Regions from separate parts of the Akkermansia sp. JRP_AM1 genome, predicted to be linked through region 1. Evidence: riboswitches for the same ligand, from Rfam matches in the RefSeq annotation. Region 1 holds a riboswitch; each other region holds the start of a gene.

The links. A riboswitch is a leader RNA that binds a small molecule or an ion and turns the genes downstream of it on or off. The one in region 1 is predicted to bind cobalamin.
Region 2: linked by a shared signal. The riboswitch ahead of PVA48_RS12070 (sirohydrochlorin cobaltochelatase) and the one ahead of PVA48_RS05315 (ribonucleoside triphosphate reductase) in region 1 are both predicted to bind cobalamin.
Region 3: linked by a shared signal. The riboswitch ahead of PVA48_RS00405 (beta strand repeat-containing protein) and the one ahead of PVA48_RS05315 (ribonucleoside triphosphate reductase) in region 1 are both predicted to bind cobalamin.

Annotation. Positions count from the first base shown of each region.
Region 1 is NZ_CP118234.1:1,122,529-1,132,814, reverse strand. Features, by position in the region: partial or broken gene PVA48_RS05315 (ribonucleoside triphosphate reductase) at 1-1,782, opposite strand, end outside; cobalamin riboswitch at 1,935-2,108, opposite strand; partial or broken gene PVA48_RS05310 (glycoside hydrolase family 88 protein) at 2,155-4,571, shown strand; gene PVA48_RS05305 (phosphoethanolamine transferase) at 4,626-6,350, opposite strand; gene PVA48_RS05300 (hypothetical protein) at 6,705-6,944, opposite strand; gene PVA48_RS05295 (rubrerythrin family protein) at 7,257-7,805, opposite strand; gene PVA48_RS05290 (hypothetical protein) at 8,011-8,514, shown strand; gene PVA48_RS05285 (M42 family metallopeptidase) at 8,846-9,994, opposite strand; gene PVA48_RS05280 (beta-N-acetylhexosaminidase) at 10,085-10,286, opposite strand, start outside.
Region 2 is NZ_CP118234.1:2,511,486-2,521,771, forward strand. Features, by position in the region: gene cobM (precorrin-4 C(11)-methyltransferase) at 1-964, opposite strand, end outside; gene cbiT (precorrin-6Y C5,15-methyltransferase (decarboxylating) subunit CbiT) at 961-1,572, opposite strand; gene PVA48_RS12040 (SAM-dependent methyltransferase) at 1,479-2,177, opposite strand; gene cbiD (cobalt-precorrin-5B (C(1))-methyltransferase CbiD) at 2,317-3,282, opposite strand; gene PVA48_RS12050 (precorrin-8X methylmutase) at 3,316-3,978, opposite strand; gene PVA48_RS12055 (hypothetical protein) at 3,985-5,223, opposite strand; gene cobI (precorrin-2 C(20)-methyltransferase) at 5,220-5,927, opposite strand; gene PVA48_RS12065 (sirohydrochlorin cobaltochelatase) at 5,929-6,192, opposite strand; partial or broken gene PVA48_RS12070 (sirohydrochlorin cobaltochelatase) at 6,291-6,893, opposite strand; cobalamin riboswitch at 6,906-7,132, opposite strand; gene PVA48_RS12075 (TfoX/Sxy family protein) at 7,401-7,796, shown strand; gene PVA48_RS12080 (TlpA disulfide reductase family protein) at 7,802-8,815, opposite strand; gene PVA48_RS12085 (GNAT family N-acetyltransferase) at 8,980-9,480, opposite strand; gene PVA48_RS12090 (hypothetical protein) at 9,674-10,286, shown strand, end outside.
Region 3 is NZ_CP118234.1:92,140-102,425, reverse strand. Features, by position in the region: gene PVA48_RS00455 (hypothetical protein) at 1-705, shown strand, start outside; gene PVA48_RS00450 (hypothetical protein) at 707-1,117, shown strand; gene PVA48_RS00445 (hypothetical protein) at 1,336-1,518, shown strand; gene PVA48_RS00440 (polysaccharide pyruvyl transferase family protein) at 1,511-2,422, shown strand; gene PVA48_RS00435 (RHS repeat domain-containing protein) at 2,474-2,911, shown strand; gene PVA48_RS00430 (hypothetical protein) at 2,937-3,188, shown strand; gene PVA48_RS00425 (hypothetical protein) at 3,205-3,774, shown strand; tRNA gene PVA48_RS00420 (tRNA-Leu) at 3,975-4,057, opposite strand; gene PVA48_RS00415 (autotransporter domain-containing protein) at 4,193-4,510, opposite strand; gene PVA48_RS00410 (autotransporter outer membrane beta-barrel domain-containing protein) at 4,426-5,487, opposite strand; gene PVA48_RS00405 (beta strand repeat-containing protein) at 5,463-8,150, opposite strand; cobalamin riboswitch at 8,186-8,333, opposite strand; gene PVA48_RS00400 (acyltransferase family protein) at 8,478-9,488, shown strand; gene PVA48_RS00395 (bifunctional adenosylcobinamide kinase/adenosylcobinamide-phosphate guanylyltransferase) at 9,496-10,083, opposite strand; gene cbiR (cobamide remodeling phosphodiesterase CbiR) at 10,111-10,286, opposite strand, start outside.

The DNA of each region.
Region 1 (10,286 bases):
CCCCACGGGCCCGGCCTGGAGGATGTCCGGATAGCGCTTCTGGTCCTCCCGGGCAAAGCGGTGGGTGGTGCCTTCCGCAGGGGTGGCTTCCAGGTTGTACAGGTTGCCGGTTTCCTCCTGGTACTCCTGCATGCGCAGGCGGATGAATTCCAGGATTTCCTCCGCAAAGGTCCTGCCTTCCTCGGAGGTGATGTCCATCGAGTCGTTGGAGAAGTTGCGCAGCAGTTCGTTCATGCCGTTGACCCCGATGGTGGAGAAGTGGTTGCGGAAGGTGGGCAGGTAGCGCCTGGTGTAGGGGTACAGGCCGCGGTCGTACATTTCCTGGACGAAGGTTCTTTTCTTTTCCAGGCAGGATTTGGCCAGGTCCAGCAGTTCCCCCAGCCGGGCGAACAGTGCTTCCCGGTTCTGCTTGAACAGGTAGCCCAGCCGGGCCAGGTTGATGGTCACCACGCCGATGGAGCCGGTCATTTCCGCGGAGCCGAAGAGGCCGCCGCCGCGCTTGAGCAGCTCCCGCAGGTCCAGCTGGAGGCGGCAGCACATGGAGCGCACGGCGTCCGGCTTGTAGGCCCGTTCGTCCGGCACGCGTTCCCCGTTTTCATTCACGGTGTACTGGCTGCCGATGAAGTTCTGGAAGTAGGAGGAGCCGATCTTGGCGGCGTTTTCAAACAGGAGCGGCACGTTTTCCCCTTCCCAGTCAAAGTCTTCCGTGATGTTGACGGTGGGGATGGGGAAGGTGAAGGGCTGCCCGGTGCTGTCCCCTTCCGTGAGCACCTCGTAAAAGGCCTTGTTGATCAGGTTCATTTCCTTCTGGAAATGCTTGTAGGTCAGCTCTGTCAGCTTGTTCACGCCGCGTTCCCGCGCCAGGGAGAGCAGGCCCGGGTCCTCCACCCCTTCAAAGAGGTGCTCCCCGCCGCTGAAGGGGGCCTGGTCCCGCAGGTCCCGCGGCACGGTCCAGTCGATCGTGACGTTGGTGAAGGGGGACTGCCCCCAGCGGGAGGGCACGTTCAGGTTGTAGACGAAGCTGCGGATGTCCTTCTTGATGCGCGTGAAATCCGCCTGGTCCTTGAAGGCGTAAGGCGCCAGGAAGGTGTCAAAGGAGCTGAAGGCCTGGGCTCCGGCCCATTCGCTTTGCAGAATGCCCAGAAAGTTGGCCATCTGGCCCAGTGCTTCCCGGAAGTGGCGCGGCGGCCTGCTGTTCACGCGGCTGCGCACGCCGTTGAATCCTTCGTTGAGCAGGTTGCGGAGGCTCCACCCGGCGCAGTACCCGGTCAGGCAGTCCAGGTCATGAATGTGGTAGTCCCCTTCCCGGTGGGCGGCCCCCTCCCGTGCGGAATAAACCTGGTCCAGCCAGTAGTTGGCAATCACCTTTCCCGCCGTGTTATTGATGAGGCCGGCGTTGGAATACGTGGTGTTGGAGTTGGCGGCGATGCGCCAGTCGCTCTGGCCGATGTATTCCTCCACCGTCTGCTTGCAGTCCACGTACGTGTTGCCGGAATAGAGGCCCCCGAGCTGTTCGCGCTGCATTTTGTGCAGGAAGCGGTAGGTGATGAAGGTCTTGGCCGTGTCAAAGTATCCGCAGCGGAACAGGGCGCGTTCTATCATGTCCTGGATTTCTTCCACATGCGCGCAGTCCTGATGGCTCAGCTTGGCTTCCACTTCTTCGTAAATGGAACGGTTGTAGGCGGTGCCGGAGCTGTGGAACGCGTTCTTGACGGCTTCCTCAATTTTGTAGCCCTGGTATTGTTCCTTTTTTCCGGAACGCTTGATGATGCTTGTTGCCATGGTGGGTGTCTCGCTTGGAAGGGATGATGACCGCTCATCCGCGAGCCTGGGCAAAAGCCTGGAAAAATCATAGGCAGGGGCCGCCGCATGCGTGCATTTTTAACAAGGGGCACGATGAGGACCTGTGCGTATGTTCATCCTGTCCGCGGGATGGGATACGGGGGCATCAGGTCGTCTTCTGGCTTCCGGTGCGACATGTGATGGGGACTTCCCGACTGCTGGCAGTCAGTGTCCGGTCCATCGTCTACCGGTTACAGCGGCGCGTCCGCGACGGATTTTCACCGTCTTCCGTTACCTGCGCTGAAACGCAATGAACCACAGAAAGAGAGCCCCCGCAAGGAAAATGTATAAATAATGTATTAAATATTTATAATGATACAATATGTTGTATATATGCTGCAGGGAATGGTTGATAACGCGGCATTCCCTTCCGTCATGGCACCATATGTGCCCTTGCCTCCCCTTTCCGGGGACCGGGGAAAACGGGACAGGCCGAAAAGGGAAGATTCATTCCTCACGGAGAAATTTCAGCGCGGCTTTTTCCGTACCAGTCAAATGAATTTCTTTTCCTTTTCAAAAAACGGATGGCGTAAATCCTTCCTGCTGCTGGTTCTTCCCGCGCTTTCTGCGGGGAGCCCCGCTTCCGGCGCTCCCGCGGACTGGAATGAAAAGACCATCCGGGATAATCTCCGCCTGGTGGCGAAATGGCAGGCGGAGCATCCCAGAAAACGCTCGCCGCTGCACTGGACCTACGGCGCCTTTTATTCCGGCCTGGTGCAGTATGGCCTGGCCGTCCCGGAAGGGCCGGGATTGCCGCTGCTGAGGAAAACAGGAGGGGAACAGGAATGGAGAACCCTGAAACGGCATTACCATGCGGACGATCACGCCGTGGGCCACGCCTGGATGGAGATGGCGATGGAAGACGGAAATACCGCTGCGGCGGAGAAAATACGCGCCGTGCTGGACGGGGTGATGAACCGGCCCTCCTCCGCTTCCCTCCAGTTCGGGACTCCCGGCTGCCAGGACCGCTGGAGCTGGTCGGACGCCCTGTTCATGTCCCCTCCCGTGTTCGTGAAGCTGGCGGCCTATACCGGAGACCGCCGGTATCTGGAATTCATGGACAGGGAATACAAGCTCACCTGCGACTATCTTTTTGACCGGAAGGAAGGGCTGTTTTTCCGTGATTCCCGTTACTTCACCATTCCGGCGGCTAATGGGAAAAAGATGTTCTGGAGCCGGGGCAACGGCTGGGTGATTGCCGGACTGCCGCTTATTCTTCAGGACATGCCCGCGGACTGGCCTTCCCGCCCCTTTTATGAGGATCTGCTCAAGCGTATGGCGGCATCCCTGAAAAAATGCCAGTCGCCCGACGGTTCCTGGCACGCCAGCCTGCTGGACCCGGAAGAGCCCCCCTTGAAGGAGATGAGCGGCACCCTCTTTATCATGTACGGGATGCTGTGGGGGGTGAACCAGGGGTATCTGGATGCGGATGAATATCTTCCCGTCATCCGCAGGGCGTGGAAGGCCGCCTGTGATTCCGTCAACGCGGAAGGCGCGCTGGGCTGGGTGCAGCCCATTGCCGACAAGCCGGGCCATTATTCCGGGGAGGATACGGAAGCATACGGCGCGGGCGCCTACCTGATGGCCGGCACCGAACTGCGCAAATACGTCATTGGCCGGGACCATCCGCAGAGAAAGACTGTAACCGTCACGAACCCACTGGCCAAGTTCCGTCCTGCTGAAACCGTGTCGGTGCCCTGGACGTCCGGAACTTCCGGGAATGCCGCCGCCCTTCGCGTGTTTGACGTCCGCCACGGGCGCGTCATCCCGCACCAACTGGCGGATACGGATGGAGACGGAAGGACGGATACTCTTTTGTTCCAGAGCAATTTCCGGCCCGGAACGGCCCGTGATTTCTGGATTCTGAACGATTCCTCCCTGAAGGCGGCTCCTTCCGCGGACGTCTGTTTCAGCCGCCTGGTCCCGGAACGCCTGGATGATTTCGCGTGGGAGAACGATCTTACGGCGCACCGGATTTACGGTCCGGCCGTTGCCAGGCCGGCCCCTGAGGGGGAGGGCCTGGTTTCCAGCGGAACGGATGTATGGAGCAAGCGCGCGGGTGCTCCCGTCATCAATGAATTTACAAGCGGGGGGATTACCACCGGGATCATGGCAGGGGACTGGACATGTACAACGTAGGGCCGGGACGGGGCTGCGGCGGCATTGCCGTGTTCAGGGATGGGAAACCGCATGCATCCGGAAACTGGGCCAGCGCGCGGGCATTGTACAACGGTCCGGTCCAGACCGCTTTTGAGGTGGTTTATGCGCCGTGGGACATTGGCGGCGGCGTACGCGTGGCGGAGACGCGGAGGGTGGCTCTGGACGCAGGAAGCCGTTTTTCCAAAGTCCGCAGCACCTTGACCATCCGGGGGGCGGAAACGGTGAAGGCCGGCGTGGGAATGGATACCGGAAAGGGCAGGAATGATTATGAAACGGTCACGAAGGACCGGGAGGACGGCGGCTTGATGACGGCATGGAGCAGGCCCCGGAAGAATGACGGATGCCTGGGAACCGCCGTGATAGTTCCCTGGGGTCCGGAAGGCGGGGCAGTGGACTCGGAAGGCTGTACCTACTGGATCAGGGAGGCGGCGAACGGAAAGCCCTTTGAGTGGTACATGGGGGCGGTTTGGGACAAGGCTTCTCCGTTCAAATCCTCTGCCGCCTGGGAGGCGGAGGCACGCCGCGTCCGGGAGTGCGTCAGGCATCCCCTGCGAGTCCGGGTACGGTAGAGTTCGTCCTATCCTGCCGTTCCCCGCAGAGGATGACGGCAGCTTCCATCTTTTTTACGGAAGCGGCTGCGGCGGTGCGGGAGCGGCCAGCCATTCCGCCAGCACTTCCGGCTGGAGGGGGGCCGGGGTTTCCCGGGCGTCCGGAGAGGCCAGATTCAGGCCGTTCCGGACGACTTCCGACCGGATGGAGGCCAGGGAAAGGAGGGTGTGGAAAATGTGGTCGTGGGAGACGGCTTTCAGGCGGTTGGCCTTCAGCGCGCGCACCATGTCCGGGTAGCGTGAGGCGAAGGCGTCCGAATACCACACGAACATGGCGGGACGGTAAACAGGCGGCAGAACATGCCCCTGGAACATTTTTCCTTCCTCGCCCAGCGCCACGCCATGGTCGGAGCAGTAAAAATAAATGGCCGGCCTGTCCTTCAACAGTGCAATCATGCGGTGGACGGAGGCGTCCAGGTCCACGATGGAATTGTCATACGCATTGACGGTTTCTTCCAGACGGGCCTTGGGGTCGTCCATGTTGCAGGACGCCGGGGTAAAGCGTTCCGCCTGTGCGGGGTAGCTGAACGCCATGTGGCTGCCGTTGTTGTAAATGACGTAAAGCTGTTTTTCCCGGCCGTGCCGTTTCAGGGATTCCTCCATGACCAGGGAGGTGCGTTCCTGCATCATTCCGGGCGTTTCGTGCATGGGCGGCGTCTGCTTCCGTTCCCGGCAGTTCCGGGTCAGGATGCCCAGGGAATAGTCATGGATGGAGTCTCCGCACAGGTCCATGATCCGGACGGTGCGGAAACCGTGCTTGTTGAACAGGTCAATGAAGGAGGAATGGGCGGGGCGGCGGCGGGACAGTTCCGCATCCGTAAACATGCCGATGGCGGAAATCCTGGTCACGATGCCGAAGGAGGTGGCGTGGGGGAAGGAAACGACGTTGGGTTCCCGGGAAAGCAGGGGCATCGTGTTCTGGTGGTAGCCGTTGAGGGAAAGGTGGTCCGCGCGCACGCTCTCGCCCATGTGGAAGACCACGGCCAGGTCGTCCGGAGCGTCGCATCCGGAGAGGGGTTCCGCGCAGGACGGCAGGTTCCGGAGTTCATTGAAACGGCTTGCGTCCTGGGTGACGTATTCGTCCGCCAGCTTGTACGCCATCACGAAGTCCACGAGGGGCCAGCCCTTGGCCTTGTCAGAGGTGTAGTAAAGGTAAAGGGGTTCCGAGCTGTAGGAGGTGGCCGGAATGCCCAGCAGCAGAAAGATTCCGTACAGGCTCCAGATGCACGCCAGCGCGCCCCACGTGGCCTTCTGGCGCAGGGAACGGCGGCTCCAGTAAATGGCCAGGTAAATGAAGGCCGCCAGCAGCAGGGCCCCGGTGGCGGAGGCGGCGGTGCAGAAGGCGCAGGCTTCCCGGAAGTTGGTCTCCGCCATGCTGGAAAGGACGGAGAGGTTCAGCGTCAGCCCGTACCGCATCTGCATCATGTACAGGCCCGCGTTGAACAGGATGATGGCCGGAAGGACGACGTAGGCGGTAAAGCGGTATTTCAGGCAGAGAAGGATGGTGCCGCAGAGCAGGGAGGCGGAACAGGCGATGCCCATGCAGCTCATCAGCACGCTCTGGCCGTCATTGAGCACATAAGGATTGACCACCAGAGCCGCCGCGAGTCCGGCTGCCCACAGGCAGCGCATGCGGCGCGGAAAGAACGCGGCGCGAAGAGCCTGGAAGACGGCGGAAAGAGCGCCTGGCCGGCCTGCGTACCGTTCTGCGGAACGGGTGGATGCATGGGGAGGGGTCATCGCAAAGAAAGGATAAAGTATTCTTCCTGCTTGAAGGGGTGAGCCATTGTAAGGGTTTCACGGTGATGCTCAAGCAGAATGTGGCGGAACGCCTTTTCATGGAAGGGCCCAGGCAGGAAAAGGGAACCGCCGTTGAAACGGCGGTGCCGATAGCATCCGCCATTTTTTGCGCTTGGGGCTTGGTGCGGATGGCGGCGCAGGCAATTGGTCGTGGGGGCAATTGGTTGTGGGGGCAGCCCGTCCGGCATGCGGGGTTGACGGAAAGAGGGGACTTTCCGGTTGTAGTTGACAGGCCCGGTTTTGGGAGGGTATAGGGAAGCTTATGGAAAATCAGCCCGTTGTGCTGCAATGTCCTCAAGCTGTGAAAGGAGCCGCCTGTATTTGTGTCGTGGGGGCCGTGTCATTGCCCTGGGTCGCAGCGGCTTCCGGCCTGGGGCTTGTTCCCGGAACCGTGCTGGGCGCAGCCGGGATTTTGCTGGGGGTGGCTTCCGTTGCCTGCGCCGTTGTCGCCTTGTGCAGAAAATCCGTCGCATTCGGCATCATCATGATTTTAATCGGGATGCTCGCCTGCGCCGTAGCCGGAACGGAATGCATGTATTTAATGTTTTAAATGAACAAGTCCATCAATCCGGGCATTCAAAAAAGGTCCGGGGCCGGATGCACGTGGGAGGAGAGGACCAGGGCCACCCGGACAGTCGGAAGTGGAGAAAAGTCTTGAAGTCCGGAAAAGGGCCGGAACACGGTTCTGGAACGGCGCTTGCGGAATGACCGGAAGGGAAAAGCCGGCGATGCTTCTTCTCTGGCCGCTTCCCCAGATGGCAGCGGTTTCCGGCCTGTAAAAACCCGCCCGGAATGTTCCGGGCGGGTTTTGTGTGCCATGGATGGCCTCCGGTGCTCAGACGGAGTTTACCCGATGACGAGGAATTTTTCAGCCTTGGTGCCGCAGAGGGGGCAGGCGTCCACGCCTTCCAGAGATTTGAAGGTGTCCCCGCACACCAGGCATACCCAGTATTGCCTGGGCAGGGCGCTGGTGTCTCCGTTTTCCAGGGCCTTGAGGGCGGCGGCATAAAAATCGGCGTGTTCCTTTTCCGCTTCCGTGGCCCACGTGAAGGAGCGGACGGCGGCCTTCTGGCCTTCCTCTTCCGCCACGGCGATGAATTCCGGATACATGCTTTCGAATTCGTGGGTTTCCCCGGCGATGGCGGCTTTCAGGTTTTCCGCGGTGGTTCCTACATGAATCTGGATATCGATGGGGTCCATCGTTGCGCCCAGCTTTTCCAGAACCTTGTTGTGGTTGGCGGCGTGGACGGATTCCGCCTTGGAGGCGGCTTCAAACAATTTCTGAATGAGGGGCTGCCCTTCCTGGGCGGCTTTGGCGGCATAGGCTGCGTAAGTGGCGGAGGCGGTGCTTTCGCCCGTAATGGCGGCTTTCAGGTTTTCTATGGTTTTAGTCATCGGGAATGAATTTATAATAATTCTAAAAAGATGCAACTGAAAAAATCCTCCAAGGGAAGAAAAAACGCAAATTCCCCTTTCTGCGGCATCACGGGGAGCCGTTACACAATGATTCATTGACGCATGCATGGCGAGCCTGTACAACGGAAACGTTATGAAGAGCATTGTAACAATTAGTTCGGCATGTGCCCTGGCATTTGCAGGTATGGCTTCCGCCCAGGATGCCCCGGCTCCGGCACCCGCCCCGGCCGCTGAAACCCCTGCCGCGCCCACCGCGCCGGCCGCTGAAGTTTCCAAGGAAGCGAAGGAAGCCGCTGACCAGATGCTGGCTTTGATGAAGGAAATGTCCGCCACGCTCAGCACGGTGAAGGACAAGGCCACCGCAGACGCGGCTGCTGAAAAGATGGCGAAGATCAATGAAAAGGGCGAAGCCCTTTCCAAGAGCGCCCAGAAGGTCCAGGCTGAAATGGATGCCGCCATGCAGGCGCGCCAAGCCGAACTCCTGCCCATTTTCATGGGCATGATGACCGACATGCAGCGCTTGCAGCAGGCCGACTTCTTCGGAAGCCAGGCCCTGAAGGACGCCATGAAGCAGACCGGAGCTTCCGGTCCCGAAGAAGGCGTTGAAGTGGAGGAAGAAGTGGAAGTGGAAGCCGTTCCGGCCCCCGCTCCCGCTCCAAAGGAAGCTCCCGCTCCCGCCGCCAAGTAACTTTCTTTTTCAGGATTGATCCTCCTCCGGCATCTCTGGGTGCCGGAGGATTTTTTATGGGGAGGCCGTCCTGAAAAGCCTCCGTGGCGTGCCTCAGGCCTCTGCGGCAGCTGAAACGCATGCGTCCGACAGGATGCCCTGCTTCAGGGAACAGAGTTCACTGCCGCTCAATTTCAGGTTTGACTGGCGCAAGGGGCTGCGGCGCTTCTTGACTGGACGGGGCAACGCCGCGGGCGTATTGCGCGGAACGCTTGAAGACATCCGGAAACAGGCAGGCCGCCTCCGTTTCCGGGGCGGCCTGCGGGTGAGTGATCGGTTGGCGCCGGGGCTTTTATTTGGCCTTTTTCTTCCTGGCGGCGGCTTTGGCCGGCTTGGCTGCCGTTTTGGATGCCTTGGCGGGTTTTTCTGCCGGGCATTCGTTGACGGAGTTCCAGGACCAGTCCCATTTGTCCACGTTCATGGCGCAGGCGGTCAGGAGCGCTACGGAAGCGTCCAGGTCATCCTTGTGCGCCATTTCAATGACCTGGTGAACGTTGCGGGTGGGAACGGAGATGGCCCCGGCAATGGAGCCGCCCGGAACAAACTTCTGCATGGCTCCGGCGTCCGTGCCGCCTGCCGGCAGCATTTCCACCTGCCATTTGATCTTGTTGGCGTCCGCCATGGCCTTCATGAACTTCACCATGCGGCGGTCCGCAATCACGGAGCCGTCATACAGCTTGATGGCGGCACCTGCGCCCAGGTGGGAGACTTGGTCGTGCGCCGGGGTGCCGGGAATGTCGCAGGCGATGGTGACGTCCAGGGCGATGGAGAAGTCCGGCTGGATGTCCAGCGTGCCGGCCTGCGCGCCCCTCAGCCCCACTTCCTCCTGAACGGTGAAGGCGGCCACGAAGTTGCAGGAGGGCTTCTTTTTGGAAGCCTTGATGGCGCGGAGGGCTTCAATCAGCACGTAGCATCCGGCGCGGTTGTCCAGGGACTTCACGTTCACGCAGTCCCCCATTTCCACCAGGTCGCGTTCACGGGTGACGGAGTCGCCCACGGAGACGTATTTTTCCACTTCCTCCTTGCTCATGCCCAGGTCGATGAAGAAATCGGTCACTTCCGGCAGCTTGGTGCGTTCCGCCGGGGACATCACGTGGATTGGCTTCACGCCCATGACGCCGATGAGGTCTTTTTTGCCGTGGACGATGACGCGCTGGGCCGTCAGCGTCTTGGCGTCAAAGCCGCCCAGGGGGAGGAATTTGATGAACCCTTTGTCGTCAATGTGACGGACCATGAAGCCGATTTCGTCCATGTGGGCGGCGGCCATCATGGTTTTTTCCGTATCCTTGCCTTCCACGATGGCAATCACGCTGCCCAGGTTGTCCACCCGCACGGCGTCCACCAGAGGGGCCACTTCCTGAATGATGAAATCACGGATTTTGTCTTCAAACCCCGGAGCGCCCGGAGTCACGCAAACCTGACGAAGCAGTTCCAAATTCATAATGCCGCCAATGTAATGGTTTTCGTGAAGGTTGGCTAGCCCATAATGCGGCCTCCGGAAGGAGGCTGCGCGGGGGCCTTCCCTCCGTATTTACCGGCGTTCCCGGGTAATGACGGCGTCCGGCTGCGCGGGGGCCCCGTTGTCCGGCCTCTTGTAGTTGACGCCATGGGCGTCCAGGAAGGGAAGCTGGCGGTCGAGGCGTTTGCGGAAGTCTTTCTCGTTTTTCAGCTCCTTGGGGGTCCAGGCTACTTCCGCCAGCGCCAGGGCGCGGGGAAAGGCATGGTATTCCCAT
Region 2 (10,286 bases), 1.4 Mb from region 1:
ACAGGTTCCACTGCCGGGCAAGCAACGGGTCGAAGTCCTCCGGGGGAACCCGCTTGACACCTTCCGTTTCCCCGGCCCTGCCTACGGAATGGATAACGGTTTTCCCCAGGGACTGGGAAATCTCCTGCGCCTTGCGGACTCCTTTTTCCGTGAAAGCGTAAAACGCGCAGCTTCCGTCGAACCGTTCGTCTTCCTTCTCATTCCGGTAGCCGTGGCTGAATTGGCCGTGATAGAGCAGGGACTGCCCGCAGTCGTGCGCGCCGATGGCGTCACCCACCAGGATGAGGGCCTGCCTGCCGATGCCCGCCCGCGCCGTTTCCGCCGCAATGGTGGACAGCGTGCCGCGGATGATTTTTTCATCCGGCCAGGTGGCGCGGTACACCACCGCCGCCGCCGTATCGGGGGATTTCCCGGCGGAGACCAGCCGTGCGGCCAGTTCGTCCAGCTTGCCCGCGCTGAGGAAGAACGCCAGCGTGGCGCCCGTCTTGGCAAAGGCCTCGCAGGCCTCCCCGGAGGGCATGGGCGTTCTTCCCGGGGTGCGCGTCAGCACCAGGCTCTGGGCGAGTCCCGGATAGGTCAGTTCCGTGCGCAGGGCCGCCGCCGCCGCAAAAACGCTGCTGACTCCCGGCACCACGATGGATTCAATGCCCTTCTTGTCAAGCAGGTCGAATTGCTCCGCGACGGCTCCGTACATGGAGGGGTCCCCCGTGTGGAGGCGCACCACTTTTTTCCCTTCCAGCACGCCCCGGGCCATCACTTCCACCTGTTCCTTCAGGTTCATTCTGGCGCTGTCATGAAGTTCCGCCTCCGGGCGGCAGCGCTTGAGGTGCGCCGGGTTGACCAGGGACCCGGCATACACGACTACGTCGGCCTCCTTCAGGAGGGCGGCGCCTCGTTCGGTAATCAGGTCTTCGGCTCCGGGGCCGGCTCCTATGAAATGGATGGGAAAACGGGCGGTATTCATGCGCGGGAATAGGTGAAAAGGGTGATGCGGTTGCCGTGCCGCAGATGGTGGTAGGTTCCGGCAATGGGAGATTCGGAGGCGATGTCCAGGGAGAACATCCCCGTGCGTGCGGCGGCGTTCCAGCCGTAAAGCAGGTGCTCGCTTTCCGTGGTTACGGCGGAGGCTACCAGAAGGCCGCCGGGGTTCAGGGCGTCAAAACAGGCCTGCATGATGGATTCCAGCCCGGCGCCCCCTCCTCCCGTGAAAATGCGGTCGGGCTTGGGCAACGCGTCCAGGGCCTCCGGCGCTTCTCCCTGCATGCAGGTGTAATTCACGCAGCCCAGGCGCCGGCAATTCCGGCGCATCAGTTCCAGGCGGCCAGCCTGCCGTTCCAGCCCGTACACGGAAAGTCCGGGGCGCAGGGCGGCGGCTTCCAGGCCGATGGAGCCGCTCCCGGCTCCCACGTCCCACAGCACCCCCCAGGCCGGAAGGCGCAGCTTGGACAGGATGACCGCCCTCACTTCCTCCGCCGTAATCAGGTTGTTCTCCTTTTCATAAAAATCCGCGGGCAGTCCCAGAGGCAGGACGGGCGCGGCTCCGGGGCGGTTGTCCGGCAGCAGCAGGAGCATGGAAGTAGGGGAGCATTCCTCCCTGGCCAGCTCCGCCAGGGTTCCTTGCAGAATGCGCTCGTCAGCCATTCCCAGGCATTGGGCCGCCACGGCGGAACGCCCCGCCGCTGACGGATGGAACTCCATGGCCGCCGCGGCCAGGCGGCAGGCGGTGAAGGGATGGCCTCCGTAGATGACGGCGAGCGGCTGGGCCAGAATTTCCCCCACGGAATATATTCCGTGCTGTGCGCGCTGAAGCAGCGTGCGCGGTCCCACGCCATGCCCAGGCGGTGGAACAGGGCCTGGAAGGACGTGGGGGCGGGGATGAATTCCAGCCGGTCTCCGTCACAAGCCAGGGATTGGAGCGTGCCGCCCATGCCGTGGAACAGGGCGTCTCCGGAGGCCAGCACCACTACGTTGTTGCCGTGCCGTGCTTCTTCCAGGGCTTCCCGCGCCTGTTCCCGCGCGTTTTTGCCGATGGGGATGCGCCGGGCGTCGGAAGGGGGACAGGCTTCCAGCAGGGCGGAGGAGGCGTAAATGCTCTGTGCCTCTGCCAGTTTGCCAAGCAGGGCCGGGGACGGTTGAAGCGGGCCTGTGCCGCAGGAAAAAACAGTCAGGGGTGGCATGGAGGTATGTCGAGAAGGAGGTTGCCGGAAAAGCCGGAAATCAGGAAACGGACGGGAAGGCCGGGCACGTGGCGCTGGAACTGGCGCTGCGCTTCCGCGGCGAGGTCGCGGTAAATGGAAAGGTGGGCCTCTTCCGGCGTCAGGGAGAGCGCCTGGCGGACGGAAGAACAGGCCAGGATGCCCCGGCGCGCTTCCCGGAAAGCGGCGCATGGCGTTCCGCCGTGCGGAGAAAGAGCGGCATGTCCTGGGCCACCTTGTGGGCGTGGGTGTTGGCAAATCCGGCGGCGTACTTGCAGAGCTTGCCCGGCATGCAGGCCACTACGGCTTCCGTCATGCCCTGTTCACCTGCGCTCTGGAGGCTTTCCGCAATGAAATCCCCAATGCAGATGAAGGAAATGGAGGGGTATTCCGGCAGGAGGGTCTTCGCCAGCGCGGCGGTGCGGCCCCCGGTGCAGAACACGGCCTTCCTGAAGCCGGAAAGCCGGGTAGAGCGCACGCAGATGCGGATGGTGGCGATGTAGGCTTCATGGCTGTACGGGCGAACGATGCCGCTGGTGCCCAGAATGGAGATGCCCCCCACCACGCCAAGCAGGGGATTGAGCGTTTTCCCGGCGAGCTTTTCCCCGTCCCGCACGGAAATTTCCGCCAGCCAGCACCCTTCCCGCATGCCGGCGCGTGCCAGATTGTCCGTAATCATGCGCCGCGGTCCGTGGTTGATGGCCCATTTGTGCTGCTCGCAGTCCAGGCCCGGCAGCGTGCACAGGCCTATGCCTCCGCCGGAGCGCAGGATGAGGAGGGCCCGGCCAATGGGCAGGAGATAATCTTCCCGGGCGGCCTGCTCCGGCACGGCTGCGCTTACGCGCGCTTCCAGCACGGCTCCATGGGTGCAGTCCGGGTCGTCCCCTCCGTCCTTGACGATGCGGGCGAACCCCGGCGCGCAGTCTGCCAGCGGAAGCGTTCTCGTCTCCCCGTCCGGGAAAAGCAGGGGAAGCGGTCCGTTGATTTCTTCCCCGTTCAGCGTTTTCCATGCGGCCGTGATGGCGGCGGCGGCATTGGCTCCTGTGGAAAATCCTTTCCGGAGCGGCTGGCGGAGGGGGGCGGACATGGATGGGGGACGGCTTTTTGGAATGCGGAAAACTTAGGAGGCGGGCAGGTTTTCCAGAATGGCGTGCAGGGTGGTCACGGCCAGGGCGCTCCCGCCGCGCCGCCCGTCCAGGACAATCTGCGGGACGGGGCACGTCCCGGTCAGCAGCTTGGATTCCACGACGTTGACGAAGCCCACCGGCATGCCTACGATCAGGGCGGGCCTGATGCCTTCCTCCAGCGCGTACCGGGCGATGCGGGCCAGGGAAAGGGGAGCGTTCCCGATGAGGACGATGGCTCCGTCCAGGATGGGGCGCGCTTTTTCCGCGGCGCAGATGGCGCGCGTCCTGCCTGTGGATTTGGCCTGTTCCGCAATGTCGGCATCGGAAATATGGCAGTGGATGTCCTCCCGTGCGTAGCCGGGATGGGCGCGCCTCAGCCGTTCCACGGAAAGTCCGGCGCGGATCATGTTGGAATCGCAAAAGATGGGGCAGTGCCTGCGGAGCGCCTCCAGGGCGGAGGGAATGGGATCATGGCGGAACGCCAGCCCCTCGCCGATGGAAAGGTCCGCCGTGGTGTGGATGAGCCGCCGCATGACCTTCCATTCGGCAGGCGGCAGCTCTTCCCAGCCGTGGAACTCTCGTTCAATGGCGGCAAAGCTTTCCGCCTCAATGGCGGCGGGGGGCATGTCCCAGCGGATGTTAAATTCAGAGGTCATGAGAAGTCAGTGGGTATAGTGGATGAAAAGTCCCGTCAGGGCAATAAGAAGGATGGCCCCGATCATGCGGGAAAGCTGCATGACCACCACGATGGTCAGGGCATCCCGCGTGGGGAAGATGCCCATGGCGGAGGGAAGGTTGCGCCGCAGGGCGCGGATGGGGTTGCCGATGGCGCTGGCTACCAGCATGGCCAGCAGAATCTGGGAGGAGGTGACCATGCCGTGGCTGCGGAGGTTGGCGGCCACCCCTGCGGCCTGGACCAGGCCGCCCATCTGCGCGGCGACGATGCTCATGAGCTCCGCGGGAAAAATGCGGTTCACCCAGTCTGGCACATGTTCCTCCCACCAGGAAAACAGGCCGTTTTTCATCAGCCATTCCACGCCGATCATCAGGGGGACCGTCAGGCAGAGCATCCGGAAAACAAGCGCCAGCACCCGCAGGCACGTCTGGCGCAGGGATGTGCGCCATTCCGGGGAGGCGTGCTCCGCGGCGGCCACGGCGCCGGCATTCCCGGAATCCGGCACGGCGGCGGGGCTCTTCCTGCGGTGGAGGAACAGCACGGCCGCTATGAACAGGAAGCCGAAGCCCATCTGCCACCCGAAGTAGCAGATGGCGGGCAGCCCCACCGCGCCGATGACCGGATACGCCACCCGCAGGGAGTGGGAGACGTAGGAAAGGTAGCTGTTCACCATGCCGCCCGCAATCAGGTTGGAATGAGTAATTTTGCCTTTTGCGTGGCTGCTCACCAGCATGCCGTTGGCGGCGGCATTGGAATAAAGCGCCGTGGGGATGGACAGGCTGATGATTTCCGGCAGGTGGGCCCAGCGGGCCAGTCCGCCGAACAGCTTGCCCAGGGCAAGATGCCAGCGGAAGATTTCAGCAATGCCGCCGATGAAGGCCGCCACGGCCACCAGGCCGATCAGGCTGCCAATCTGGGGAAGGCGCGCCAGAATTTTTCCCGCGCCTGTCTCCGGAACCTGGGTGTTCCGGGAATGATGGCTCTTTTTGGGCGGCGGGGCAGGGCTGGAAGCGGCGGCTTCCGTCTTTTCCCCTCCCGCCTGCGTTTCCCGGGTGGATTCCCCGGCAGGCTTCATGGCTGTGCGGGCTTTTCCCGATCCCCCGGCGCCCATGCCGGCGGGCATGTGGACCACCATGACTCCGGAGGCTGCCAGGGCCAGCGCCAGCCAGAGCCAGCGGAGGGGCCGGCGCCAGGGATAGGTGCGGGAGTGCCTGGTGCGGTTCATGCCTTCTTGACGAACATCAGGGAAAGGTATTCTTCCGGCCTTGCGTCAATGACGTCGATGTCGTCCGTAATAAACTCGTCGGGCATGCCGAGCCTTTCCCCGTAAATGACGCGGATGTCCTTTTCCCGCCGGATGCGCTCCATCAGGCGCGCGCGGCTGCGGTAGGTCTTCATGAGAACGGTGGTGGTTCCGGGCGGGAACTCCAGGGAATCCGCCATCTCCGGCTTGAAGGCGGGAATGACCCGGAGCCGTTCCCCGTTTTCCACCAGTATTTGGCGGCTGCGGGCCGCCAGGGTGCAGAAGGAGGTGACGCCCGGCACCACTTCCGCGTGCAGGCCGGGATTCCGGCTGAGCAGGAGGCTCAGAATATAGCCGAAGGTGCTGTAGGTCATGGCGTCTCCCAGCGTGGCAAAGGCGCAGTCCAGGCCGCGGGAAAGAACTCCCTCAATAATGGCCGTATTCTTTTCAATCTGCTCCTGCCTGGTTCTCGCGTCGCGGGACATGCTGAAAACCAGCTTGCGGAACTCCGCCTTCACGCCGCCCACGGAACGCACCACCGCTTCGGAAATGCTGAAATCGCTGTTGGGTCCGGTCACCGTAAACACCACGTCCACGGAGCGGAAGACGTTGACGGCCTTGAGCGTGAGGTATTCCGGATTTCCGGGGCCGATGCCCACCCCGTAGAACTTTCCAGGGCTGGCCATGTCAATGCGCTTGTTTGGGGGTCATGAGGTCGTCCTCCGTGGTCCGGGCATGGCGGGAGAAAACGGCGCGGATGCCCGGGTTTTCCCCCAGCCCACGCAGGTGGGTCTTGACGGTGAAGCCCTCCTTCCTGAGCATGGAAGCCCAGGAATCCTCCTCATCCCCGCCCAGGTCGTTCTTGGCGTGGTCTCCGGCCACCAGCATGAAGGGGGCCAGCCAGACGGTCTTGGCGCCGGACTTTTTAAGCTGTTCCAGAATGGGGGCCACCCCCGCGTTCCTTCCACGGTGGCGAAAAACGCCAGGCTGTCGCGGTCGTTCAGCTCGCGGGCGAAGTCGGAAAGCACCATGTCGCAGCGTCCTTCCTGCTGGCCGTGCCCCATGAGCAGGATGGCTTCATCCTTCTTCCGTTCCGCGGGGAAATGCTCCAGAAGGGCCGTGATGGCCTCGTTCCTGTCCCGTTCGCTTTCCAGCAGGGGGCGGCCGATGAACACGTGGTCAAAGCTGTCCGGATGGCGCGCCAGGAAACTGACAATCTGCCTCTCCATCCGGGAAAACTCCTCGCCGGGGGCGATGTGAAGGGACTGGACGCGCAATGTGCGTATGCCTTTGCGGGCCATCTGTTCCAGATTTTCCTCCACGGAGGGAACGGGGGTTCCGCGTCCGGCAAGCTTCCTGCGGATAATGCTTGAAGTATAGCTCCACTTCAGGCGGTCCGGGGCATAATGGGCCAGCATGTCCTTCTCCAGCTCCTTGTAGGAGACGGTAGCGTCCTGGTGGCTGGTCCCGAAGGCCACGAGAAGAAGCCCTTCCTGCCGTGACGGCGCCGCCTGTTCCGCCGGGGCGGGGGACGCTTCCGCCCTGCATGGGGCGGCGGAAAGCACAGGCAGGGAAAACAGGGTGAGTCCTGCAAGAAAAACGGAGGAAAGGGGCAGGAATGCCCCCGGTACGTAAGAGGATGCTTCAATCATGCGTTGATAAGGTATGGTGAACCGGAGCAAGGATATTCGGACTCCGGGTCTCCAACCTCCCCCTCGCCTTCACCCTCCGGAATGGGAGGACTGGCTGACCGGAACGCTGGCGGAAAAGCGTTCCTTGAGGGTTTGTAACCCGATACCGCAGCGCGACTGTTTCCGGTTCTCACGGAATTCCCCGTTGCTTCGGCGTGTTTAATGGCGTTTTTAGCCGTCACTGTCAATGTTTATTAGAACGCCGCCGAATTTCCGGAGACTGGGAAAAAATGTGCGTGGACGGGTAAAAACCGCCTTTTGGCCGTTCCTGCGCCTGCTCTTGGAAAAAATGCAGGTTCCGGATGCGGAAGCGGTGGAAGACGGGGCATTCCGGGGTGCAGAAATCCCGGCGGAAAAGAGAGGGAGGAAGCGCCCCATTCCGTACCGTGCCGGGGCTTTCCAATCCGGTAGGCCGCAGGCCGGAGTTTGCTGCTTGCAGAAGGCGGGGCAGGTATGAGAACATGGAGCATGGCTTCTTCCCCGGATGTTGTAGAATATATCTGTTTCCAGCTCCGGCATGCCGGGGACATTTCCTTCAAAAAAATGTTTGGGGAATACGGCCTGTACTGTGACCGGAAATATTTCGGCCTGGTATGTGACAACCAATTATTTGTCAAAATCACGGAGCCGGGCCTGAAGCTGCTTCCGCAGCAGGAGCAGGGCAGTCCCTATCCCGGCGCCAGGCCGCATTTCCTGATGACGGAACTGGATGATGACCGGGCTCTCTCCTCCTTTGTCCGGGCAACCTGTTCCGTTCTCTCCGCTCCGGATGTCTTATCCGGGAAGAAGAAAAAAGCTTCCGGAGAAAAAGAAACAGGCGTCCGTAAACGCCTGTTTGTTCCGGATGAAATGCCGTTCGGCTGAAAGGCTTATTTATCTTCCGGAGCCTCTGGCACAGCCAGGGAAGAAAGGCTCTTTTTCAGATTGCCCGCAACGGTCTGCGTGGCTTCATTATCGGACTCCGCGAATTTGTCCACGGCCTGCGTCAGGGATTTGAGGTCGGATTCAGAAACCTTTCTCCCTTTCGCCTTGCGCTGTTCCAGGGCGGAAATCTTCTTGTTGAGGTCGGCCAGCTTCGGCAGGTCCTTGTTCGCCTTCAGAGTCGCCAGCGGTTCGTCGAACTCCTTGACGGAGGGGACCGCCGTCTTGAGGCGCGTGATGGCCGTCACCGCTTCCAGCGGGTTGGACTGGATCTGGGCCTGCACCATGTCCTTGGCGTCTCCCAGCCATTCGTCAAAAGCGGCGCAGACGGCCTGGGCCTCCTCGTCGTCCGTTTTCTTCCGCAGGGGCGTGATCTTGGACTCGATGTTGCTGCCGTTGGAAACGACCGTCTTGGCCAGGGATTTGTACTTGTCCAGCTCCACGCCTTCCAGGATGGGAAGGCCGCGTTCCACCTTCATCACCTCCTTTTTCACCAGGTCGTAAAGCTGGGTGGGATGCCCCTTGGCCACCACCTTTCCGTTGGCCCCGATCAGCACCGCATGCGGCAGGCCGCCCGGGCAGGAGGCCGCCGGAATATCCAGCCCCTGATAGACGGGGAAGGTAATCTTCTTTTCCTCCAGGAACTGCTTCACCCTGGGGGTCAGCCCCTGGCGGTGACTGCCAACCACGGTGAAACCCTTGGATTGGAATTTGTCCTGTAATTCCTGCAAATGCGGCATGCTGGCGATGCAGGGAGGGCAGTTGATGCCCCAGTATTCAAAAAACACCACCTTCCCCTTCAGGTCGGAAGCCTTGATTCTCGGCCCGTGGAGGTGGCTGCCTTCGTCAAAGGATGGGTAGGTGACTTTGGCGCCGTTCCCGTTGTCCGCCGCGTGGAGGAAAGCCGGGGCCGTCATGGCGGCAATGGAGCCGGACAGAATGAGGGCAGTAAAGGTTTTCATAGGATGAATGATGCAGAATCCCGCATTGAGTGTCAAGAAGGAAGCTCGCGCCCCGCGCTGCCTTCTCCGGTTGTTTCCTCGGCTGTCCCGCCTGTTCTGTTTCGACGGGCTGCGCACTTCCGGTCCGGGGAAGCCCGGCGGCCCGTTCCCATGGGAAAAACGCTTCAGGCAATATCCAGCCCCATGATGTAATCCGTCATGTAATAACCGTGGCCGATGTGGAAATCCCCGCGTTCCAGTTCCCGCATCCCCATGCGCCGGTAAAACTCCACCGCCCGGGTATTATAGCGGTTCACGTTCAGGCGCATCAGGCACGGTTCCGGGTGGATGCTCCTGATGTAGCTGACGGCCTGGCGGAACAGGTAGCTGCCGATGTGCAGCCCCTGGAAGCCGGGCAGAACATAAATTTTCTGCAAGTGGAAGACGCCGGGGCCTTCCGGCTGGACGGACAGGTAGCCGCAGTCCTCCCCCTGATGGGAGGCGATGAAATACACGTGCCCTTCCTCCATCTGCTTCTCCAGATTGGCGGGGGAATACATCCAGTCCATCATGAAATCCATCTGCTCCTGGGAAAGGAGGTCCCGGTAAGTGGCCGGAAAAGCCTGGAGGGCCAGTTCATGAATCAGCATGATGTCGTCCTTGGCGGCTTGGCGGAGTGTTGGCATGGCGGGAATATTACACGGAAAAGCCCCGGATGAAAAGGGCCTCTTCCACGTTCCCGGCGGAATTTTCCGTCCATGGCCCACTTTCCCCTCCCTATTCCGCCGGGGACGCCGTATGCTGGATGACACAGGCTTTTTTGACGGAAACCGGGGGGAAATCCTGTCTGTATTGTGAACCCTGCATGCATGCCAAATCATGAGAGAACCCATTCCCATACAACAATGGCTCCCCGCGGGGCCGCTGAGGGACATGGGTGAAAAATACGTGAGCGGCCTTCCGGACGTGGCGCAGAACCCCATCGGCCCGGAATCCCTCATGCACCAGTCCGACCACTCCTGGACGGAATACCTGGTGGCCTACTCCCTGCTGTATCCGTGGGTGGTGATCGCGCTGGGCCTCCTGGGCGGGCTGGCCCTGGGGGCCTACTACCTTTTTTGCCGCCGCCGGGAATACGACCACCGCATTTTCTGCTCCAAATGCGGCACCATGATGTACCCGTGCGGCCTGCACTGCCCCAAGTGCGGCACGTCCAATCCCAAACCCCGCGCCCTGAACTGGATTGGTTATTCCAGGCTGCGCACCGTGATTCCGTCCACCGGATGGAAAAGGCATGAGGAAGTCCTCCGCAGCTACCGGCGGTGCTTCTACTGCGGCCAGCCGCTCCATGAGCCTACGCTGAACCAGCGCTGCCCCGCCTGCGGAAAGGCGGTGCTCCAGGGGGAACAATCCGTGGACCAGTATGATGCGTATGTTGGGCGCCGCAGGGGCTGGACCTTTGCGGCCGTGGTCGTGCTGGGCATCATTCCCA
Region 3 (10,286 bases), 1.0 Mb from region 1:
AGGAATGTGTACCATCTGGACCACGCGAACGGAACCGTTACCACCCTGGAGGGAAGCAACGTCAAGATGGAGCGTTCCTTGGCGGACTGGTGCGGGCTGTCCTGGGCGGGCACGCTGACGGCGCACAAATGCGTCCTGGTCAAGTCTGCCGTCACCAATACCAATTACGGAGGAGCCATCAGCCCTGCCGGAACCGGCAGCTATGCGCTGGTGATGTCTCTGCTTTCCGGTGTGAATTTGGCCGCGACTCAAACTAAATTCGGCTGGACCGGGTATTCCGGAACCGTCACCGCCACAACGGTGGAGAATATTCCCGGACCGCTTTTTTATGTGGATGCAGCCAGCAGAAAAGTAGTGGCCAGGTCCGGAGACGGACAGGTTGTAACGGAGCTTTCCTGGGCTGCCTTGAGCCTGGACTGGGTATCCCGGCTTGATTTGATTGCGGTTCCCTCTTCATCCGGTACCTGCAGTATTTATCTGGCCCGGCATACGGGGATAAGCTCCGGGCACGGGAACCACTACAATTTCAACCGCCGTCATCTTAATCCACAAGCTTATTACCTGGGGGAAGTTTCTCTGGGGCTCGTCAGCAATGACGTCCACTACGCTATTATAGATACTTGCTCCGCAGAGATGGCCATGTTCAGGGTAAGCGTCATCCAAGGGATTAATCCGGCTGACTATCTTAAAATAGAAACAATTTAACATGAAAGAATTACAATTTTATTTCCCGCGACCCGGCAAGTGGGATGAATTCACGTTGACTGCCGTTTTCCCGGATATGGCGGGGTTTGTTCAGAATCAGCGCTACAGGCACCGGGAGCTGACGCCGGAACAGTTGCAGGCTTTTTCCGAAGTAGTGTCCGCCCTTACCGTTCTGTCTGACGAATGGAAGGCCGTTCAGGCATGGGCGAGGCTGGATATGTGCATGACCGGCACATCCACGGAGGGTAGCGAAGACATGGTCAAAACAGTGGAAGCGGTTACCCTGACCGTGGAAGCTGTCAATGGCCGGGGAGCCCGTAAACTGTTCACCAACGCAAATTATCCAGAATTTACAATTCCGGAAGCGGGGGCGGTGGCATTTTTCAAACATTTTACGGATAGCCGTCAATAGCAGGCAGCCCATCCGTTATCGTTCAAGGGGGGATGCCCAAAGGCGGGAGCTTTCCGTTTTACGCCAATAGGCATGGATGCTCCGAATGGAGCAGGCGTCGCTGCATGCAGCTCATTTTTTAACCGCACAACGAGAGATTCAGCACGTCCGGATTCGCCATATTCGTCAGGAGCATGGACCATCTCTTTTTCTTATTCATTGCAATTCCCTATACAATTATGAATATTCCAATTAAACGATTATTCGTCAACGTGTTCCATAACATCTGCGAAGGCTCCGGAACGGAGCTTCTCCACCAGATCTGCGTCTGGCGCAAGATGGGACTGGAAGTGCCACACGTTTCTTCCAGGGATTGCCTGGGCACTCTTAACGAATTTTGTGAAATCATACCGCATGCCTGAATCCATTTCCATTCTTCCTGCTCTCATTAAACTGGGTGGATTTCAATATTGCGCCAACCATGGCAACATAGGAGATTTGCTTATTGACATCGCCACGCGGCAGTTTTTCCGTCGCCATCATCTGCCGGCGCAGGAAAAACCTCATCGGCATGTGGTGTATGGCGGTGGCGGAAGGTTCGTGTCCTTTTACGGTTCTCTGGATGAGCAGAAAGAGGAACTGACGGCCCGCTCAGTGGAACGGTGCATTATCCTTCCGCACAGCTTTTATCAGGTAGATTCTCTTATTCGTTCCTTTGATGAAAGGCACCTGGTCTTTTGCCGGGAACAGCGTTCCCTGGATTATTGCCTTTCGCTCAATGATCGGGCGCAATTTCTCCCGGCGGACGACATGGCTCTTTACTTCTGCCCTAATTCCTTGCCGTCTTTTATCCTGGAAGAAAAGGGAACTCCCGCTTGTCCGGAACCATGGGCGGTTTCCCTCCTGGAAAAAATCCGGGAATCCGTGCAGGAATCTTCTTTCTGCGCATTCCGCGAAAATTACTGGCAGCAGGGGGCTTTTCTGCCGCGCCGGGGCAAGGAGAGCGCTCTGCCTGCGGAATTGATCCTGGGACGTGATATTTCCGATCTTTGGAATGGCTGGGGTGACGGTTCTGCCGAGCAGGCTTTTCTAATAGGGGGCCTTCTCTCTATTCTGAAGGAATTGGACATCGTCATTTCAGACCGCCTGCACATCTGCATTGCAGGTCTGCTTGCCGGATGCCGGGTATACTTCCTGGACAACAACTACGGAAAACTTTCCGGAGTTTATCGTCAATCCCTGTCCGATCATCCAAGAGCGAATCTCCTTCCTCACTCTGAACTTTCCGTACTTTTTCCCGAGATATTTTCCCTTGTCCGCGAATAGTCTGTTTCCGTCCATAAGCTCCTCTCCAGGGAAAAGGCATGGGCAGGAGATGTGATTCAACCTATGCAGTGGAGTAGCGAATATTGTGATGAGGAACTTACTCTCGTCTATTACAATTATCGTCATTACAATTCAGCTGACGGCAGGTGGATCAATAGAGATCCTATTGCTGAAAAGATAGGGAATAATGTTTATAGAATGATTCTCAATAATCCGGTCAAGCTTGTTGATTTACTTGGTTTAATAGAAAGAGGTCCATTTGATGGAAAACATCCTACTGTCAAATCGTGTTCCTTTGGAGAGTGTTGTCAAGAGAATATAAAAAGATTTTTCCAATGGTTCACGGCATCCAAAACACGTCGTGAAAGAGATTTTACAGATTATTGGAGAAAGTATGGTACAAAAGAATCATGGGATAATCATCGTACGGAATTTTTGAAAGCTAGGTTAAATGCAGTGAACTGCACTAAGATTATTTCTATAAAATAATTAATTCATTACGATACATCCTGAATTGGAAGTAGTACGTGAATGGATAGACGAAGTGGCGTTGCTTACTGGTCCTGGACCATTTCAAGTTCTAATTTCGGATTCTGGGCCTGTGCAAGAACCGGTTGGCAGTGGATGGGATGCATTTTGGGAAGGTGCATTAGCAGGAGCGCTAGCTGCTTTCATTGGTGGACAATTGGGGCCTCAAATTGCATTACCGGAGGAAATCGGTACTGTCCCAATTGGTGCTATTGTAGGAGGAGTTATGGCTTTATAATAAAAAGAATTAATTAATGGCAAAGATTGAAAAAAACATGATTGAAGCTCTCCTTGCACGGCCAACAAGCAAGCAGGTACTGGCCTTTGAAGGAGTCTTTTTGGAAGATTTAAATGATTATGTGAAATGGGCAATTGATTCTTTACATAATTCCCTGGGCGAAGAAATGGACGAAGCCCTGCTTTTGTTGAGTTCGCATTTTGGAGAGCTTTCAATTAATTATTTTGAGTTGCAGGACGATCTCCGAGCATTTGCCTCAGCCGCCAGAATAATTCCTCCAAAAGGCAAGGATGCCGTTAGGCTTTATTGTCTTGGATGTCTTCAAGATGTTGTCTGTGGTTTGAAAGGAGGAGTAGAATCTGAAAAAGACATGCTTCAGCATTTATCAGATTTACTTGGAAACTATACAGGGGTGGATGAATTTGGATTGATTCCGGAAATGGAATACCATTGGTGGCATCTTCAACAAGGAGAATCCCATGACGATATTGTAGGAGATTTTTGCAGGGAAGCAGAAAGACTAGTTCATTTGTTGCATGTAAAATTACATCGCGAGGGCGAATATTGGAAAATTACAGTAGAATAATTTTTAATATAAAGTATGTAATTACTGATGATTTTATTTATAGATATAGTGTTCCGGAAAAAGTTTCAGAAATTATATCTATATAAACACACGAGTGTTTCTTCTGGAAATTATTGCTTTCAGTTTTCTGCTTCTTAACCGAGAGCTGTTAACTGATAAAAGAAAACCCTGAAAGGATTAAGCTTTCAGGGTTTATTTATTGGTACCGCCGGTGGGACTCGAACCCACACTCTTTTGGAACTCGATTTTGAGTCGAGCGCGTCTACCATTCCGCCACGACGGCACGTGAAGTGGAAGAATTAAGCGGCAAGAGGGCTGTGGAGTCAAGAATTTCCTGTGGAATGTGGGAAGCCTGCCGAAAAAACGGAGGGAATCCACAGTGGATTCCCTCCGGAATGTTTCCGAATGGGAAGAACGTTTAGAACGAGTAGCGCACGGTAGCGTTAACGCTCTGGTTGGTCATGTGTTCCCTCTGTTCCAGATGGTAGAAGGCTCCGGCGCTCCAGGCGCTGGAAATGACCCAGTTCAGCCCCGCATGGACAATCAGGGCGTGGCGTCCCGGATGGACGCCGTCTACCCGGAAGGGCGTGCCGAAGGCGTCCGTTTTCACGGAAGCGTTGCGGCGGGAGACGTCTCCGGCGTAGGCAACCGTCATCTGCGGCAGCAGGTACTGGCCCCTGCCGACGGCGATCTGCTTCTGCCAGGTGACGCCGGCGGGGATGCTCCAGTTCTGCACGGAGCCGTCCTGGTACCAGGCGGTGCCGGAACCGGAACGCTCCCGAAGGAACCCTGGGAGCCGTGCAGGAATTCAATGCCTGCGAAGGGTTTCAGCACATCCGTGCTGCTCAGGCGGATGTTCCAGGTTCCCTTCAGGCCGAAGCCGTACACGTCATCGTTCCAGGAGGCGGTGGCGGGTCTGCCGCCCAGCGTGCCGTCCGCATCGTTGTCCATGCGGCCGTAGGTGAAGTAGCCGTCAATGTCCACGCTGTTTCCACGGAGCAGGTCGCGGTGGTAACGCTGGTAGAGGGCCAGCATCAGGCCGTCCTGGTCTGCCTTGAACTGCTTGTCCGCGGAGTGGAAGGAACCGAAGGTCTGGCCGAAGGCCGCGCCGGATATCCAGTTTTTCGTCCAGGCGTAGTCCATGCCCACGGCATAGCCGCCGCCCTTGTAGTCAAAGCCGGAGGCTCCCGTGGCGGAGGAGACGTTCATGAAGTCCCCCAGCCCGGAGAACCAGATGTTGCGCGCTCCCGGTCCGCGGAAATCCAGTTGGGAAGCCGCCGTATGGGCGAAGCTGTCCACCACCCGGACGGAGGACCACAGCGTGTTGGCGATGCGGGAGGCTTCCTCTCCGCGCAGGGCCTTCACGGCGTTGATGTTGACCTTGCCGCTGAAAATCAGGTGCAGGCCGTCGTCGGAAACCGTGAAGCCGGTATCCGTGACCAGGTCCGTGCGGCCCTTCAGCGTGGGGTCGATGCCGGTGAGGTCCCACAGGGATCCGTCCGGATCAATGACCGTATCGGGGTCCAGGTTGACCAGGGAGAGGGAGAAGCTTTGTTCCTTGCTGAAAAGCAGGTTGTCTCCAATGACCACATTGACGTGCGCTCCATCCACATGGTAGGAGGAAGAGACGTTCATTTGGGAATAGGTGTCCGCTCCGGTATGGGCGGCGTCCGCCGCCGCCGTTCCGTTCACGATGAACGTGAGTTCCTGCACTCCCCCCACGCGTTCAGGCCGCCTTCATAGTTGTGGTAGCCTGCGGAGGAGCCGGAGCCGATCACGATTTCACTGCCGTAATAGGTAACCTCTCCCTTGAAGGCGCCGGAACCGGAGACGGTAGAACCGCTGTTGGTTTCCACGCCGGATAGAACGGTGGAGCCGTTCAGCACCAGATGCCCCGGATTAGCCGGATGGGCGAATGCCTCACCCAGGCGGATGCTCCCGCCTTCCACGCCCAGACTGGCGTCCCAGCCGTCCAGAACGAGGGTGGCGTTGTTGCTGATGACGACGTTTTCCGCCGCATAGGAACCCCTGGCGACAACCTTCACATCCTGTGCCGTGACGTTGAGGTTCGCGAAGGCGCCTCCGTCGGCGGCGGAGGCGCTGTAGCCTGCCGTGCCGGAGTGTTCCCAGTTCAGGGTCTGTTCCTTTTCATCCTTGCCCGCCAGCGTCAGTTGTCCGGAAACGCCGCTGACGGCTCCGGAGGAAATGACGGCGTCCGACTGGCTCAAGTCAGCCTCCCCGCCTTCCAGCACGATGCCGTGCTCAGGCAGGTTTTCCCCGATGATGACCTTGGAGCCTTCCCCCACATGGATGCTTTCTCCGGGGTTGACGACGATGGGGGCGCCTTCACCCAGGAATACCTGGCCCTGGAGGCGGTAGCTCATGCGGTAGTTTTCCAGTTGGAAGTTGTCCACCCTGGCTCCGTACATGGCGGTGATGCCGTTCTTGATCTGGTCCAGCGTGACGACCCAGGCGGAATCCGTGGCGTTGAGCACCGTGGCGCCTACCGTGGCGTTTTGCGCCAGGTCCAGAGTTACGTTCAGGCCGTCAAAGCCCACTTCCAGGGCCGTTCCCGCCGCATTCTGCACCAGGGTCCCGTTGAGCAGCGTCATGCCTTCCGCAATGGTGAGCGTGCCGCTGCCGGAGATGGAGCCCTGGTTGTTGACGACGGCCCCGTCACGGAGTATCTGGGAGTTCCCGGTCAAGGTGACGGCAGAGCCGTGGCCCACGTTGACCCGGTTGAACAGGCCGGCAGTTTTTTCCGTGGAGATGGTCCAGTTCGCTTCGTTGTCCGCACTGCCCACGTTGAGCGTGACGGAGGAATGGTGGGTGGCCGTATCGGACTTGCTGGTGTTGACGGTTGTCCTCACCGTATAGTCAAACAGTCCCGGAGCGGCGTCCGTTCCGGACAGCAGCGTAATGGTATCCACGGAGCCTTCCGCTCCGGAGCCGCCCAGTTCCCAGATGCCGCTGATGGAAGCTCCGGCGTGGACGGTGACGTTGTCCGCCGTGTTTTCCGTGGAGAAGCCGGAACCCGTATTGGACCCGCTGTACAGGGCATACCCCGTTGCTTCGTCCCCCGTCGCCGTTGCTTCAATGACGCCGGTGGAACCGATGGTCGTCGTGATGCCGGCTCCTCCCATCAGGGCCGCCGCCGTGCTGCCGGCAGTTGCCGCTCTGACGGTTCCGTTGATAGTGCCGGTGGTCAGGGAGAATTCCGCCAGCAGCCCGTAGGCTTCCGCAGCTCCCGTGGAGGAGGCGGAGATGAAACCGCTGATGTTTCCCACGGACAGGGAGCCCGTGGAACGTGCCCCGGCGGCCGTTCCGGCCATGGCTTCCGCCCGGATGGAGCCGCCCACATTGCCGATGGTAATATTGGAATGGGTCTGGTAACCCCCTTCTTCTCCGGCGAAGAGGCCGTAGGCGTCCATGCCGTTGGTCGTGGCGGTAACGCTTCCCGTTGCTCCCATGTCGCCCAGCGTGATGTTTTCCCTGGCTTCAATGCCGATGGCGGAAAAGTCCTCGCTTTCATCATTGGAGCCGGAGGCTGCGGTGATTTGACCGTCCAGCCGGGTAATGTTCACCTGCCCGTAGTTGGACTGGATGCCTCTGGCTCCGTAGCCGCCGGCCGTCGCCGCGGAAATGCTGCCGGTGGAGGAAAAGGTGCCGATGTTGACGTCCTTGTAGCGCGGGCCCTGGTAGTCCATGGTATTTCCGTAGGCATACAGTCCCCTCGCATAGTTTCCTGTTCCCAGGTCCACGGAGATTTTGCCGGCCATCGTTCCAATGTCCAGGCGCCCCTGATAGGCGTAAATGCCATTGGAGGAGAAATTGGCCGTGATGGAGATGAGGGCGTCTTCCGTGATCGTTCCGATGGAGAGTATTTTCCCGTAGCTCCGGATGCCGGTGGCATTCGTTCTGGCTGCGGAGATGTTGAATGTTCCTGCTAGGGTGCCGATGTCCACATTGACTCCGGAGGAGGTGTCAATGCCGAAGGCGTTGTTTGCCGTGGAGGAGACGTTGAATACGGCATCCCCGGCAATCGCGCCAATGCTGAGGGTGCCTGATTTTCCCCAGATTCCGCGCACGTTGCTGGAGCCTGTCACGTTGAATGTGGCGGAGACCGTTCCCAGGGCCGCATCTGAGGCGGTTCTGGCTACAGTGGCGTCATAAGCGCCGGCCAGGTCTTCCCTGGCAGTATCCTGGGCATGGACCGTTCCCAGCATGCCGAGGCAGGCCAGGGTCATAGCCACAGCCTGCATCCGGTGCCTGGCGTGGCACGGTGTTTTTTCAGGAGTGTTGAACATTCCGGACTTCAAGGAGGCCGGACCATCATAGTCTGCTCCGTTCAAGCGGAGCGTGTTGGATGAATGCATGTGTATGGTCTGAATGCCGGAATACTCGCCGGCGGTTCATAAAATACTTCGGGGCTGGCGATCTGGCTCATTGCAGGTTTTTAAGCCGTGCAATATACAGTGGCGGTACCGCTCCGGATTCACACCGGATTCCCCATCTATTTCCTGCCCGTACCACGGGCTTCCCGGAAGCGCCTCCGGTTGGTGAGGGAGGCATGGCATGCCTAACATATCCTCCGGACCCTGTCAATTGGAACTTTTTCTTGCGTTTGGCTCCCTGTTTCGTATTGCCATGAAGGACGGCCATGCTATCATGGCGCCCCGGATGTTCGTTATTGTATTTGGCATATGTATGAAGCGTTAACGAACTCTCCTTCACATGCGCCGGGCATCGTCCGGGGAAGGAAACTGACGGAGAAGTGCCGTGACCCGTGGGTAGATATTATCCGTGTGCTGGCCATGTTGCTTATCATGATCCAGCATACTCCCGCTTCTCATGGCTTCACTGTGTATGCAACACGTGCGGGCGTATTTTTCTTTTTCATGGCGGCGGGTTACTTCCTGGCCCGGAAGTATGGGGGCAGCCCGGCCCCGGTGCCCTGGCTTAACTGGAGAAAAGCGTTTCTGATTCTGTGTGCCTATTTGTTTTGGATTTTCGTTTCCATGGCCTTGTTCGGGTTTCCCGCGGACATTGTAAAATGGATGATCGGTCTGGGAATAGGGCGCCCTCCTTTGGGAACTGTTTTATGGTTTTTGCGGGATTTAATGGTGTTTGTGCTGGTTTCAGGAGCGTTATTCCGGATGCCGCGGGCCTGTCTGCTCATTCTGTCCATGGCCTCCCTGGTGCTTTTCAGTACGAGCAATTCCCTTTACTTGTCCTTCGAATACATGGACAAGGTTTTCTGCGTTATCCATCCCAGGGGTTTTGGAGCATTTGCCCTTGGCATGTTTTTGTGCCGTTATTCCCTTGAAGAGTTGAAGAATGCAGTCGGTAAAGCGTGGCTGTACGTGCTGATGGTGTTTCCCGTTATTTTTATATGGGAAATGTACAGCACCGTTCAGGAGTCTGCGTTATCCTTGTGCATGGGCGTGCTGTGGCTGGCATCCTGCGCCTTCTTGATGATGCGGTATTTTCCGGGAATCTCCTCTTTCTGCGCCCGTTTGGCTCCCTCCGTCTTTTTTGTATATGCCGCGCATGCCCTGGTTTATGAGGGCATGCTCAGGCTCGGTTTTCCAAGGGGAAGCTTCTGGATATGGGGAATGGCCGTACCCCTTGTTTTTCTGGCTCTGAGCGGACTGTACTTTTTACTGGCGCGGATGTGTCCGGCAGTGTTGAAGTATATTGCGCTGAAGAATTGACCGTCTGCTATTTTTTTACGGTTACGGGAAGCCCCGCAACCATGAAGTAAACTTCGTCCGCGCTTTTGGCTAGAAGCTGGTTGGCGATGCCAAGCCCGTCGCAGTAGTGGCGCGTTTCCGCGTCCGCCTGGCTGATGCCCATGCCGGTTTCAGAGGAGACCAGAACCCAGGGCACGGGGGATTGGGGGATAAGTTCCTTCAAGGCCTCTATTTCCTCAATCAGCGCTTCCTGGAATGGTTCGTAGTCCGTAGGGTCCTTCTGGGCGTACAGGGTATTGGAGGTGAGCAGGGTTACGCATTCCAGAATGACGCCGTCCACCTGATCCAGCAGGCCGGATTCCCGGACGGCGGCGGCCACATGGCGGGGGCATTCCAGCGTAAGCCAGCTTGCCGGGCGCCGTTCCCGGTGCTTGCGCACGCGGTATTCCATGGATCCGGCTCCGGGCCACACCTCCGCCGTGGCGACGTACAGGATTTTTTTCCCGAATCCGGCGGCTATCTGTTCGGCGTATTGGCTTTTGCCGCTTCTGATGCCGCCCAGGACGAGCGTCATGCGTGCGGGATTGGCGTCAGTGTTTGGAGATGTAGCGTTCATGGGATTCCAGCATGGCCTGGTGGGAGTTCAGAAAGTCGTCCAGGCTGAAGACTTCCAGAGTGATGAGGGGGAGAAACGGATGTCCCACATGGGGTGGAGGATGGCGTCCAGCGTGGCGGCGGCCATGTGGTGCAGGGATTTGTGGTCCCGTTTTTCCAGCCCGTGCAGGTGGCACATGCGTATGTCCGGCAGCCAGAGCGGCA